DNA from 2 places in the Solibacillus sp. FSL W7-1324 genome. Region 1 is predicted to be linked to the other one. Evidence: riboswitches for the same ligand, from Rfam matches in the RefSeq annotation. Region 1 holds a riboswitch; the other holds the start of a gene.
The links. Region 1 has a riboswitch for FMN ahead of ribE (riboflavin synthase). Riboswitches for the same ligand answer to the same signal wherever they lie in the genome.
Positions count from the first base shown of each region.

Region 2: another riboswitch for FMN. It lies ahead of MKY71_RS05995 (ECF transporter S component); the one in region 1 lies ahead of ribE (riboflavin synthase).

Region 1 is NZ_JBBOYH010000001.1:1,914,819-1,922,356, forward strand. It holds gene MKY71_RS09250 (LysE family translocator) at 1-63, opposite strand, end outside; gene MKY71_RS09255 (DUF2812 domain-containing protein) at 393-1,589, opposite strand; gene MKY71_RS09260 (DUF2812 domain-containing protein) at 1,756-2,934, opposite strand; gene MKY71_RS09265 (PadR family transcriptional regulator) at 2,927-3,244, opposite strand; gene ribH (6,7-dimethyl-8-ribityllumazine synthase) at 3,380-3,847, opposite strand; partial or broken gene ribB (3,4-dihydroxy-2-butanone-4-phosphate synthase) at 3,866-4,474, opposite strand; gene ribE (riboflavin synthase) at 4,489-5,124, opposite strand; FMN riboswitch at 5,246-5,381, opposite strand; FMN riboswitch at 5,481-5,617, opposite strand; gene MKY71_RS09285 (VC0807 family protein) at 5,964-6,647, shown strand; gene MKY71_RS09290 (transcription initiation factor TFIIIB) at 6,671-6,874, shown strand; gene MKY71_RS09295 (SCO family protein) at 7,186-7,538, opposite strand, start outside.
Region 2 is NZ_JBBOYH010000001.1:1,251,059-1,258,596, forward strand. It holds gene MKY71_RS05980 (ATP-binding protein) at 1-773, shown strand, start outside; gene MKY71_RS05985 (RNA polymerase sigma factor SigX) at 940-1,473, shown strand; gene MKY71_RS05990 (hypothetical protein) at 1,470-2,693, shown strand; FMN riboswitch at 2,798-2,972, shown strand; gene MKY71_RS05995 (ECF transporter S component) at 3,216-3,791, shown strand; gene brnQ (branched-chain amino acid transport system II carrier protein) at 3,969-5,321, shown strand; gene MKY71_RS06005 (YitT family protein) at 5,373-6,230, opposite strand; gene MKY71_RS06010 (MerR family transcriptional regulator) at 6,547-6,942, shown strand; gene glnA (type I glutamate--ammonia ligase) at 6,971-7,538, shown strand, end outside.

The DNA of each region.
Region 1 (7,538 bases):
ATCCGGACCTGGCAGTATAATCAGTAGTATACACGCAATAATAAAGAACACTACATTCTCCATTTACTCACCTTCATTTTCTGAATTTTTAAATATGTTAACACGTTGACCAGAAGGAAGCTAGAGGTTTTTTCAGTTAAATGCTTGAGCATGCTTGGTTTTTTCTATGTATGGCGGGCTAAATTTTGTAACCGTCGACTGATTTTATTAGAAGTTTTTTCGTTTTATTAGAAAACTTCTAAGGTTTATTAGCGTATTTCAACTGTTTATTTGAACATCTGAGAGACTTATTAGAACAATTGCCTTATATATTAGAAAATCGGCAACTTATTAGAAGATTTCAATCCGATATTAGATGATTTACGATTATATTAGAAATTCTGGATCTGCGCTTAGTATTCCGTAAGTAAATCCATTTTCTCGGCAGCGTTTTCTATAATAACATCCGCCCCTACCTTACCGGAGTAATCGATATACATGACAGCCTGGTCTTTAACGAAGATAAATTCTTTATTATTATCGCCAAGACGTACAAGTAATCGGTCGAATTCCTTATGCTCTTTTTCTATAAACGATTCTGCTTCATTTACATAACTATATTTTGTGATTAGGTCGTCAACTAATGGAGCAACAAGGGATTTAAAGTTTAAACGATAAACTTCCGAAGAAATACTTGGTTCATAACTGTTGTTTGGGTCAGACCATTGCCCTTTCTTTTCAATGAAATTTTCCCTCGTACTAAATTGTACAGGAGCAACTATACTCCAATTTTCCGAGTAATTATTTCCCCAATCTACTTCATCTATCATAAAAACGTCGCGCTCAAGGTTTGGCGCATTTTCAATTGTCGCTAATCTTACAAACGGTAGCGATGAATCTTCTTCCGGTAATGTAAGTGTATCCATCTGCAGTAACTGGTAAAACGGAATGAAAATCGCTATTAACGATATAGCCATAGTCATTACATACATTATTATGTTATTGCGATAAAAAATCTCCCATGGTTTATGATGATTATCATAATTTTCTTCATTCATGTCGCGTCGTATGCGTGCAATACCTATAAGCCCCATTGCCATGGAGATCAAGTAATAGAGGTTCAATAATGAGAGGACCATTGTTGTAAATATATGACCTTCAATTAATGTCAATGTTGGTGTATTTCCTGTGAACCAAATACTGCTAATTAGCCAAAAAAGGGCTATCACAGCCAATAATATAATGATGAAACTCATCAATGTTTTCTTAAATAGAGCACTTGCTATACTCAATTGCTCTTCCCGATTTATTGGCGATTCCTTTACTTTACGATCAGTCGGTGCCGCAAATACGTGGAAATTACGGTCACTCGCAATATAGTCCCAGCCGCTTTCTTCAAATAACCGAATTTTTTCATTCGATATATATTTGTTTTTTGCCAGTTCCAGCCGGTAATCCATTCGTTTGCGATCACCTTTTTTAAACTTCGCAAAATGTGTGCCTATCTCATAAAAATGAAGCCCTTGTTCAGACATATCTGAAAACCAGCTTTCATGTTCCTTGATGCGCCAATATTGGCCCGGTCTTAATCTGCGTACGATTTCTGCCATCGCTCTCCCTCCTTATATACCTGACCTAACCATAGAATAGAAGGGAAAGTTTGTAAATAATTAATTAGGACCAGGAAAGTATTTCAGCACTTCCTGATGCACTAAGAATATTCTCAGCATAAAGGCAACCCTGACCATGCAGGATTGCCTTTTACACCGCTTGGAATTAACTTTCTGCAAGCAGCACTATTTTCTGAGCTGCATTTTCCACTACTACATCCAGATCTGCATAGCCGTAATAACGTATATACATTACCACCTTACCTTTTGAAGCAACTAATTGCTTCCATTCTTCATCCTCGCGCGTAACAAGATGATCAAAGTCAGGATGTTTCCTTTCGATGAAACTTTCCCTCTCATCCCCATACGTATGCCACTCCATTAAGTCAGACAGCAATGGTTTAGCGAATGCCTGAAATGTTAAATTGTATATTTCAGAAGAAACGCTCGGTGAATAGGTCTCGCTTTCTTCCAACCACATTTCGTCCGTCTCGAACTGTACGGGTGCAAAGATACTCCAATTTGTTGAATAACGGTTTGCCCAACCGAATTCATCTGTATAATATTCATCCCGGTTCAGCTGTGGATTTTGTTCGATATCCGCTGAACGGACAAACGGCAAGTTTTCGTCATTCTTTGGAAGTGTAAAGGTATCCATTTTTTTCAGTTGATAAAATGGCATAATTAAGCCGCATACAAGAATAATCCCTATAAAGACAACCGTCAATACACCATTTTTCCGCAAACTCTTTTTCCATGGAGCGAGATGATTGATGGCTTTGCCTTCATTTAAACTTTTTTTCAATTCTTTAATCGCCAGCATTGCTTTTACCGCATTAATAACATAGTAAATATAGAGGATCGTGATGGTACTTTGCTGAACGACATATCCTTCAACCAACCGTAAAACAGGCGTTCCATCCAAAAACCACATCGCCAAAAGCATACCTAAAATCAGGGCTACTCCCAGAGAAACCCATACTAAATTAAATACGAGTTTTTTATAAAGCCGCTGCAAAGTAAATGCCTGCTCAGCAGGATCTGTATGAATTTCGGGTGCGTTTTTTTCAGCCGGCGAAGAGAAAACATGAAACCACTGATAGCTTGTAACATACTCCCAGCCGTTTTCCTCGTACAGATCTATTTGCTCATATGTAATTAACTTTTTACCTGTCACTTCAATGCGGTATTCGATTCGCTTCGGGTCACCTTTTTTAAAATGGGCTAAATTAGTTCCCATTTTATGAAGGTGGAGTCCTTGTAACGACATGTCCGAAAACCAGCTTTCGTGTTCTCCGATTCGCCAATAGTTGGTTGGTCGGATTTTACGTACCATTTTACCCATCGTTTCCCTCCTCTAATATACTGCTGTCGGAAATTAAAGATTTCAGACGTGCATATTCGTTTCTTAATGCATGCTCGCCATCTTTTGTAATTTCATATATTTTTCTTCGGCCATCATCTTTTGACAAAACAATGAGTCCGTCTTTTTGCATTCTTGACAGGACACCATATAATGTGCCGGGCCCCATTTTCAAACGGCCTTTTGATACTTCTGTAATGGATTGCATTAGCTGATAACCATGGTTTGGACGCATTAATGCCAACAGGACATAATACATTGCTTCCGTCATCGGTCCGCCATTATAAGACATATTCATTCCTCCAACTATTATGTCACGCGATATATCGTATAACATAATAATAATCTACAGGAAATAATTTGTAAACTTGTTATTGAAAGCAAAGAAAAAACCACCCCAAATTTTTGGAGTGGCGTTCAATAATCTTTATTTAAACATTTTATTCAAGTTTGCCATTTCAATTGCAGACATTGCGCTGTCATACCCTTTATTGCCTGCTTTCGTACCAGCACGTTCGATTGCCTGTTCGATATTTTCAGTTGTGACAATGCCGAAAATTACCGGAACGCCTGTGTCCAAGCCTGCTTTTGCAATTCCTTTAGCTGCTTCGTTACATACATAATCATAATGTGTTGTAGACCCACGAATGACTGTACCTAAACCGATAACGGCATCATAGTTATACGTTTCAGCCATTTTTTTTGCTACAAACGGTACTTCAAATGCACCTGGTACCCATGCTGTATCAATGTTTGCTTCATCAACACCATGTCTCTTCAGGCCATCAATTGCTCCGCTTAATAATTTATCATTTATAAATTCATTGAATCGCCCAACGACAATTCCGATTTTCAAATCTGTTCCGACTAATTGTGCTTCAAATGTTTTTCCCATTATAAATTGCTCCTTTTATACCAATACGGTAGTTAATTTTATATATTGAACTAAGTCTTCGATAGTAATAAATTTCAGGTTATGTTTTTGTGCCAGCTTTTTAAGCTGCGGCATGCGTGCCATTGAACCATCTTCGTTCATAATTTCACAGATGACCGCGACTTCATTTGAACCGCATAGCTTCGCCAGATCGACGCCTGCTTCCGTATGTCCTGGACGCTCCACCACGCCTCCCTGTTTTGCAATGAGGGGGAAAACATGGCCCGGACGGTGAAAATGCTCCGGTTTTGTTTGAGAATCCAGTAATGCTAACATCGTTTTAGAACGGTCAAATGCACTGATACCTGTTGTTGTCTGGATGTGATCGATACTTATCGTAAATGCTGTTTGATATGTATCGGTATTGCTTTGCACCATTGGATTTAGGGAAAGCCTTTCTGCAATAGCAGATGAAATTGGTGTACAAATAAGACCTCTTCCATATAGCGCCATAAAATTAATGTTTTCCGGTGTAGCGAATTCGCCTAACACAAGAAAATCTCCTTCATTTTCACGGTTCTCATCATCTGAGACAATAATAATTTCACCGTTTTTCAATGCCTGAATTGCTTCTTCAATTGTGTTCATTTATTACCACTCCTTTAAAATCCTGTTCGTTGCAAAAAGTCCATTGTAATCGTACTTTCCGTTTGATTTTGTAAATGTTTTTTTACATATTTTCCGATTAGATCTGTTTCAATGTTCACAACATCTCCCGGCTTTTTAAAGCCTAATACAGTCTGCTCAAACGTATGCGGAATTAAGGAAATGGTAATGAATGTGTCCGTCACATCAAAAATGGTAAAACTAGTGCCATCCACTGTAATTGATCCTTTTTTGATACATTCGGCAATTAATTGCTTTTCCATTGCCAGATCAATATAAACTGCATTGGCGACAGGTCTTTTACGCTGAATTGTCGCAGTTCCATCAACATGGCCCGAAACAATATGCCCGCCGAAACGACCGTTCGCCGACATTGCGCGTTCCAGATTGACCGGCATGCCTGCTGCAAGTTGCTGGAGGCTTGTTGCTTTGACAGTTTCTGGCATCACATCCGCAAAAAATACAGTCGCTGTGAATTGTTTCACTGTCAGACAGACACCGTTAACGGCAATGCTGTCCCCAAGTTGGACATCCTCTAAAATTTTGCTTGCGCGAATGGCTAGTTCCATCGCTTGTGTAGACTGGCTGATCGATTCAACCGTTCCAAGTTCTTCAATGATTCCTGTAAACATCCTGCTCACCTCTTTTTAAAATTAAAAAAGAACCCCGATAAAATTTCGGAGTTCGATGAGAGGAAAATTAAGCATCATCAAATAAGCTTTTTGAACGTAATTTTCAAAAAACTGCTGACATTGCTTCCTTCTCCCATCCAGACTATAACTGTCGGCTTTGGACTCGCACCAAATCCTGCACACAAAAAGTGGCTCACGGGCTTAGAGACTGACTCATCACCGTCGATTGGGAATTTCACCCGACCCCGAAGGAAATTATTCTTTTTAATAAAATAAAAAAATCCCGTCACAAGGCGCGACAGGAAAAGTGTATAGCAAAAAATCACATTTTAAAGTAAATTTTTAAAAATGTGTTGCCATTCCTTCTCCCATCCAGACTATAACTGTCGGCTTTGGATTTGCACCAAAATCCTGCACACAAAAAGTGGCTCACGGGCTTAGAGATTAACTCATCACCGTCGATTGGGAATTTCACCCGACCCCGAAGGAAATTATTTTATTTGAAAGTTATTGTAACATAAATATTTTAAAAAGCTAATAGTATTTTTGCACCTACTTACTTTTAGTTTCCCAATCCTTTTATCTCTATCGTAAATGAATTTAAAATTTTGAAACTTTTCCGAGAGGTAATTCGTAGAAGAATATACATAATATTACAAATTATCGAAAGGAGTTATATGTACAACACTGAAAAAATTTCGCTAAATCGTGCTATTGATAAAGCATCCTTCATTTGCTTATTAGCTTGTTTCATGTTTTTAAATTATAAAACATAGTGTCGGATAATCTTCAGTAATATAATTCATTTAACACAAGAAATCAATGTAATGGAGGCTTTTATGGCGAATAATTCACAGTCAAATAAATATTTTATCTTTTTGGAACTACTTTTCTATGCAGTCCTACCTTATGCGATATGGAAGTTTGGGCGGGAGCCATTTGGTGACTATGCCGCGATGCTGCTGTCCACCGTTCCCGGTATAATTTATACAATTTACCGCTTTGCAAAAGATCGGCAGTTTAATGTGACGGGCTTGTTTATTTTAAGCTCGATGCTTATAGGTACTACGGTTGATTTATTGGCAGGCTCAGCGGAGCAAATGATTTGGAATAATGTTTATTTAGGTCTTTTTTACACATTTATCTATGGAATATTATTTATCATTAAAAAGCCTTTTCCTTTGTATGTTGCAATTGATTTTGCCTACTTGCAAGGCTATGCAAGAAAGGACAGCAAAAATTTATTTTTCCAAAAAGGAATTTTCGGATGGTTTCAGCTGATTCAGGTTGTGTTCATAATTCGAGGGCTCGTTATGGCAGGAATTACGGTCTTTCTGCTACGGAAATACGGAATTGACAGCTATGGGGATATGCTGATTTATAAACGAGTGGCAAGTTGGGTATTTTCAGGAATTGTCATGGGGATGTTCTTTTATATTAATGTAATTGTGCAAAAATACACGTATCGAATGCAGGAAAAGCAGGAAGAGAAGCTGACAGAACAAGATGTTGTTGCCGAGTAATTAATTTCGAAAGGATGATAGAGATGACATCGATCGCCAAAGTAAATGAATGCCCTAAATGTGGCGGTACGGAGTTAGGTAGAGGAAAACATAGCGGGTACAGTGTGATGTCACCTGTTAATAAATTAAGTTTAGGATGCAATATTGAATATATTATTTGTACGGATTGCGGTTTTATTATTGAGGGCTATGTTGTAAAGCCTGAGAAATTTAAAGGGACTTTTTAAATAGAATTGGATAAAAGTGCGAACTGTTGTATAACCGGCATTTCGCACTTTTTTGGTGCCAGTTTTTATTAGAAGAAATTGATTTATTTTAGCCCTTATGCAGGTGATTTTAGAAGAGTTGGCGTACTTTTTAGTGAACAGGAACTGATTTTAGCATATCCCGCAACTATATTAGAAATTCCGTAATTTATTAGAAAATCTGCGGGTTTATTAGCACATTTAACATTTTATTAGAACACTTCCCACTCATCAAAAAAACTTGCGTTAAAAGCTACAGCACTTTTTCCGCAAGTTAATCTATCATTTCACTATTATTTTAAACGTTCATCAATGAGTGCTTCTATATCACTCGCAATCGTTTCATATGGAACACCATCTTCTCCAGTACCATAACCTGAATAGTTTTTCACGGCGATTCCTTTTTCATCCACGAGGAAAAATGTATCGGCGTGGATAACTTGGGAATTCCCTTCAATTGCCTGGACAGGAGTTTTAAATGAGTTTCTGCCAAATTGCTCGATAAATTTTTGATCGTATCCTGTCAGCATATGCCATTTTGATTCGTCTACCGGTTTATGGCGCGATAAATATTCTGTCAGACGCTCCGGTGTATCGTAGTCCGGGTCTACTGAAAACGCGACAATTTTATAATTTTCCAGACCTT
Region 2 (7,538 bases), 660 kb from region 1:
GTATCACGATCAGTCCTCTTTACAGCAGAGATTCCATTCGTGGTGCTGTCGCTGTTATTCGTGATAAAACAGAAGAAACGAAATTGGAAAAGCTGAAATCAGATTTTATCGCCAATGTTTCACATGAGCTCCGGACACCAATTGCAATGCTTCAAGGCTATTCTGAAGCGATTATTGATGGAGTTGTGACAACAGAAGAAGAACGGACTGATATGATCAGGGTCATATACGATGAATCACAGCGTATGAGTCGCCTCGTAACAGATTTACTTGACCTGGCGCGGATGGAATCTGGGCATATGAGCTTGTATAAGGAAGACGTTCCATTAGTGGCGGTTATTGAACGCATGACTCATAAGTTTGACCAGACAGCGAAAGAAAAACATGTGCAGCTGCATATTGAAACGAACTTTTCGGACGAAACGCTTATTTCGATTGATGAGGACCGTATCGAGCAAGTGTTAACGAACTTGATTGACAATGCGATTCGCCATACACCTGCAGATGGATCCGTAACCGTTTCGATAGAAAATGAGCAAAACTACGCTAAAATTCAAATCAAGGATACGGGGCAGGGCATTCCGCAAGATGATTTACCGTATGTATTCGAACGATTTTATAAAGCGGATAAAGCACGTACACGTTCAAAAGGCGGAACAGGCTTAGGTTTGGCCATTACAAAAAACATTGTGGAAGCGCATAACGGCAGAATATTGGTTGATAGCGTGGAACAGCAAGGAACAACCTTTACATTTTACTTGCCATTACCTTGATAAAAATAGGGTAATGGAATTATGTTAGTCTTAAAAAGTTTATCATTTTGAATTGTTCAAAGTGATAAACTTTTCTTTTTAACTGACTAGATCGTTTGGAAGCGGATGATTAGTTGTAACTTTTTTGATTCGAAAACGACAAATTACGTGAATGGAGGTGGGATGGGTGCAGCAATCCATTTTCCATCGATTATACGATACGTATCATCAGGATGTTTTTAATTTCTTATTTTACTTAGTAAAAAACCGTTCCGCAGCTGAGGATCTTGCCCATGAAGTATACGTTCGTGTATTGAAATCATACGACCGTTTCGAAGGGAAAAGCTCGGAAAAGACTTGGCTGTTTTCTATAGCGAAAAATGTGGCGATCGACTATTTCAGAAAAAAGCAAGTTCGTGATAAGCATGCATTTACAGCGTTTGATTGGGAGACAGAGCAACTTGTAAGCCCGGTCCCTTCACCTGAACAATTTACCGAATTAAATGATCAGCTCCATCAATTACTGGTAGCGTTGGAGGAATGTTCAGGTGATCAGAAAATGGTTATTATCATGCGGTTCATTCAGGAACTTTCAATTCAGGAAACAGCGGAAATATTAGGGTGGACGACCGGAAAGGTTAAGACGACACAGCACCGTGCTTTAAAGAATTTGCGGCTGTTATTGGAAGCGCAAGAAGGAAGGGAGGCGAATCCATTATGAAAAAGGAGCATTGGGATGAAAAAGAGATTGAGCTTTTTCTGAAAAAAGCACCGAAAGTAACCGATCATCGTTCAAAAGATGAGGTATTCAATCGTTTAATGGATGAAGGAGCATTTAATGAAGATCCGCCTCAACTGCAGCCAAACAATCAAAAAGGTATTCGATGGGCACCATTGTTCGTTTCCATTGCATCCATATTTATTATTGTTTTGATCAGTGCGCAATTTATAGGTAATAATGAGTCGGTTTCTATGCAAAATGAAACATTCGATCTTGCCGATCCGGAAACCGAAGAGAATATGACAATGAGCGCAAAAGAAGATGCATCTACCCAAACTGAACGCTCAATGATTAATAGTTTCTCAACGGAAGCACAGCCAGAGCGGACTTTAGTTTATGAAAACGAGCTGGAGGGCAACACATTATTTACAATTGGTCTTGCAGGGGACGATGCGGAAAGTGTACCTGTAAGCATATTGATTCCAAATGAAGTTGTTGCTGAAAAAACGGGTAAAGAGAATCCGACGTTGCTGGAACTTTATAACACATTCAGTCCTCTGCTTGATGAACAGTCAATGGGCTTTAATGAATACCATCCGTATAAAGGGGAATTGCGTGAGGAAGGGGATAAGCTTGTCCATATGTTGCCGGAAGATCACCAATATGATGCGGGAACAGCGTCCTTATCGAATTATCTAGGGTCCCTTATTGATACTTTCAGTGATGCATATACGGAAGTGGAAATAGAAAATATGGCCGGAACACCAATTTACTTTGACCATATTGGTGATGTTAATGAGCCGTTTTTATTAAATGACGAGAATGCTCAATATAATTATTTTATGTATCAGATGCGGAATGGCGCGGTATATTTAAGTCCGAATTTCCGAATGAGCTTTACAGATGTGCAAGAAGCGATCAAAAATATGACGGTGGAAGCAAATGATATATACAGAACGGTCATCTTGCCTGGTGTTTATTTAAAAGTTGAAGAAGCAGATGCAATCGTTACGATCACATTCGAAGAACCTTTAAACCTGGAGAATTATGAACCTGCTCAAGCAATGCGAATGATTGAAGGATTAATCATGACAGCGGCAAGTTTTGATAAACAGGTAAAGTTTGAAAATATCGTACAGGAACAATGGGGCGGTTTTGACTTCTCAAAACCAGTAGAGAAGCCGGTTGCGGCAAACCGTATCCATTATGAATTTCAATAATTCAAATAATTTTACTAGGAATTGTAAGCAATGGGCTTTACAATTCCTTTTTTTTATATATAATAATAGTTATAGCAAGGTAATTGCTACATAATTTCATATTGATTCATCTTCGGGGCAGGGTGTAACTCCCGACCGGCGGTAATAAAAGTTGTAACCTCTGACCATTTACTTGGAGGAAGTTATGTCAAACTTTTCGAGCCCGCGAGCCACTTTTTGTGTGCAGGATTTGGTGCAATTCCAAAGCCGACAGTATAGTCTGGATGGGAGAAGGTGAAGGTACGGTCGTCATTTTTTGAAAATGCCGTGCTTTGCAGTATTTATTTCTAATTCCTTATTTGTTAACGGAATATTTTTCGTATACCAAAAAACAGGAATGGCTGCAGATGCACAGATGGACCCTTTATTTAAGTGTGCCTATTTCTCCCTTATGCTCTAGTTTAGCATAAGGGTTTTTTCATGAAATGATTTGATACGTCCTTTCTTCTTGCGAGATGGAATCAGCAAAGAGGAGAGATTTATATGCAAAAAAGAAGTTTAAAGTTACGATCATTCGTAACAATCGCAATGCTAAGTGGGGTTTCATTTGTACTAATGTTGTTAAACTTCCCACTACCATGGTTCCCGGTATTCTTACAAATTGATTTCAGTGATGTGCCAGCATTGATTGCGGCAATTACGATGGGACCTGTTGCAGGTATCCTAGTTGAACTTGTTAAAAATGTGCTTGACTGGATTTACACAGGGGCTCCTGAAGGAATTCCGGTAGGTCATATGGCAAACTTCGCTACAGGTGTATTATTCATTTTACCAGCTTACTATATTTATAAAAAATTCCCTTCTGCAAAAGGGTTAATGACAGGCTTAGTTGTTTCTACAGTTGTAATGTCACTTGGAATGGCGGCATTAAACTATGTGGCGTTCTTACCGCTGTACACGTACTTACTAGGCTTCGAATATAATATGTACGAAACGATCGTGTTAGGTATTTTACCGTTTAATATTGTTAAAGGGATTATGATGTTTGTAGTTGTGACGATGCTTTACCGTACAATGCGTGTATGGATTGAAAATCAGCGCAGACAATATTTAGCTTAATTAAATAATAAATTATGGAGCGATGTCGTAAAAGTGTTAACTTTATGACATCGCTCCTTTTATATTTACTATTACTATTGTCATTCTGTTATAGTGCTGATATGATATGGTACATTGTTAAGAAAATTTGGACGTTTCATTATAACACCATGAAATGACATCTTAGGAGAGAATATGATGGACAAAAAAATACCATTTTCAACCTATGCAGTAATCGGAACGATGCTGTTTGGTATGTTTTTTGGAGCGGGAAATTTAATATTTCCGATTCAAATGGGGCAATTGGCAGGAACGAATTATTGGTTTGCGCTAATTGGCTTTTTAGTTACGGCAATTGGTTTGCCGTTTTTAGGAATTCTGGCAATCGGATTGTCGGGAAGTAATGGATTGCGTGATTTGGCAAGTAAAGTACATCCGGTGTTTGGATTGTTTTTTGCATTGGCTTTATATTTAACGATCGGACCGTTTTTTGCAATTCCGCGTACAGCAACAGTACCGTTTGTTGTTGGATTTGAACCGTTTATCGATCCTTCACAAGCGACATTGTGGCTTGCGGTATTCAGCTTTATATTCTTCGCGATTGTTTTTTACTTTTCGTTAAATCCGGCGAAAATAATGGACATTATAGGGAAGTACTTAACACCGGCATTTTTAATCTTTTTATTTGTATTAATCGGAATTAGTCTGTTTTCACCGATGGGTAAATTCGTGGAACCTGCCGGAGCCTATATTAACGAGGCGTTTATGACTGGTTTCAAAGAAGGTTATAACACAATGGATGCACTTGCTTCACTTGCGTTCGGTATTGTAGTCATCCATGCGATAAAGCGTACTGGTATTACAGATAAAAAAGAAATTGCAAAAGCGACTTGGAAATCGGGTATTTTTGCAATGGCATTAATGATGCTAATATACGGTCTGATTGCTTACATGGGAGCATCAAGTGTGACCGCAATTGGTACATTTGAAAATGGCGGGCAAATTTTTGCGGCTGTTGCTGATCATTACTTCGGCTCATACGGTGCGATTTTGTTGGCAATTATTATTGTACTTGCCTGTTTGAAAACGAGTATTGGGCTCATCACTTCGTGTAGTGAATTTTTCCATGAAGTGTTTCCGAAGGTCAGCTACAAAACATTTGTAGTGGTGCTATGTGTTGTATCGTTTATCATTGCGAACTTTGGGTTAACGAATATTATTACATATGCAATTCCTGTATTGATGTTCCTTTATCCACTGGCGATAGTGTTGATCATATTGGCGCTTGCAGGACCACTATTCCATTATAAAAAGCCTGTATTTGCGGGAGCCATTTTACTCGTATTCTTTATTAGTATAATTGATGGATACAATGCATTGATCGGTAGTGTACCGGCATTTGAAGTAAGTTTGTTGTCATCTATTTCAACGATTTATGCGGACTACTTGCCGCTTTATTCAATTGGCTTAGGATGGATTGTACCGGCTGTAGTTGGGGCGGTTATCGGATTATGTATTCCGAATCGCAGCGGTGAAGTAAATACGAATTAAAAAATGGGTGTGTAAGAGGAAAAATTTCCTTTTACACACCCGTTTTCTGTTTTAGTGGATATTTTGCTTTTTGAAGTTTCCGCCTTTAACTTCGACTACTTCGTACACCGTCACAAAGGCATTCGGATCGATTTCACGAATGATTCCTTTTATTTTGCTTTCCTCCATTCGGTTAATTACGCAAGTGATTTCTTGGAACTCCTGATGCGAGTAAGCACCGTATACCGTATTGAATGTGGCGCTTCGTCCTAAGCGGTCCCGGATCGTTTCGACCATTTTAAGTGGCTCGTTCGTAATAATTTTGTATGTTTTAGAGCCGCTTAGTCCTTCTTCTACAATTATGATAACTTTCGATGCAATATAGTACGCAATTGCTGATAGCAAGGCACCTTTGAATCCGAAAACAAACGAAACGATAATGAAAACGAAAAAGTTTAAAAATAGAATGAGATCACTTGTACCAAAAGGGAGTTTTCTGGAAAGTAACACAGCAAGCATGTCTATCCCGTCGAGAGCCCCACCATTGCGGAGTGCTAAACCCATACCGATACCTAAAATGATCCCCCCTACAACTGTAATAAGCAATGCATCACCAGTAATGATTGTTGGTACATGGTGCATAAGCGAAGTACCGATTGCTAATGATGCAATCCCGATAACAGAATTGATAGCAAATGTTTTTCCGATTTGTTTATATCCTAAATAAATAAACGGGATGTTTAGTAAGGCGATCAGCAGGCCTAATGATATTGGCGTTAGCTGAGAAATAACGATACTAATCCCCGTGATTCCGCCATCCGATACGTTATTTGGTATTAATACCGCTTCTAATCCATAAGCGGCGATTAAACCGCCAATAATAACAATGATTTTTTGTCCGATTGACTTTGCGATGTCTTGCTTCGACATAAAATTCCCCCTCAATTTGCATGGTAATAATTATACATGAATTTTAGCTCGATTACTTTTCAGCGGGTAAATTAACCGATTATTTTGCAAAAAAAGTTAAATAAGAAACTAAGTGAGTTTTTGGTATTGGAATTTTACGTCATTTCATTATAAATTATGTCCAGAAAGTTGACATGGATTAAAAAACCAATACAGGAAATGTTCGAATAATGCGATTAAATTGTTCTAAAAATCATATGTTAGTTTTTATAACATTAGATTGACAATGGATGTTACATTGGTTTAAAGTAAATGGTAAGAAGAGGGAGGCGAGATGATGAGTCGAGAGTTTCGAAGAGCGATGCCGTTACTGCCGATTAGCATGGTGATGCAGTTAACAGAATTAACGGCTAGACAAATTCGTTATTATGAAGAACATGAATTAATCGTCCCTGCCAGATCAGAAGGGAATCGTAGGATGTTTTCTCTTGATGATATTGATGCATTACTGGAAATAAGAGAGCTACTCGACCAGGGCATTAATATGGCGGGTGTCAAAAAGGTATTTGCAATGAGGTCAAAAGAGTATGTAAAGAAACCTGACGTAGTACGCGTAACAGATACAGAATTGCGTACGATTTTACGAGAAGAAATGCTGCAAGCACAGCGCATGCAAAAGACATCACTACGTCAAGGCGATTTATCGCGTTTCTTTCAATATAAAACTGAGTAGGACCAATTAAAAAGGAGAGTGTTGAAGTATGGCAAATGTAACGGTGAATGGAACAAGCAAAGCGACGAAAGAAAGCATTAAAAAGATTGTGGCAGATAAAAATGTAAAGTTTATTCGTCTACAATTTACTGATATTTTAGGAACAATCAAAAACGTGGAAATTCCGGTAAGTCAATTAGATAAAGCGCTGGATAACAAAATGATGTTTGACGGTTCTTCAATTGAAGGTTTCGTACGTATTGAAGAATCTGACATGTATTTGCGTCCGGATTTAGATACCTTCATGATTTTCCCATGGACTGCGGAAAAAGGAAAAGTTGCACGTTTAATTTGTGACATCGCACGTCCGGACGGCTCTCCTTTTGAAGGGGATCCTCGCTCAAACTTAAAAAGAATGTTAAAAGAAATGGAAGACTTAGGTTTTACTAGCTTTAACTTAGGACCTGAGCCAGAATTCTTCTTATTTAAATTAGATGAAAAAGGCAATCCGACATTGGAATTAAATGATGATGGTGGCTACTTCGACTTGGCACCAACGGATTTAGGGGAAAACTGCCGCCGCGATATCGTATTGGAACTTGAGGAAATGGGCTTTG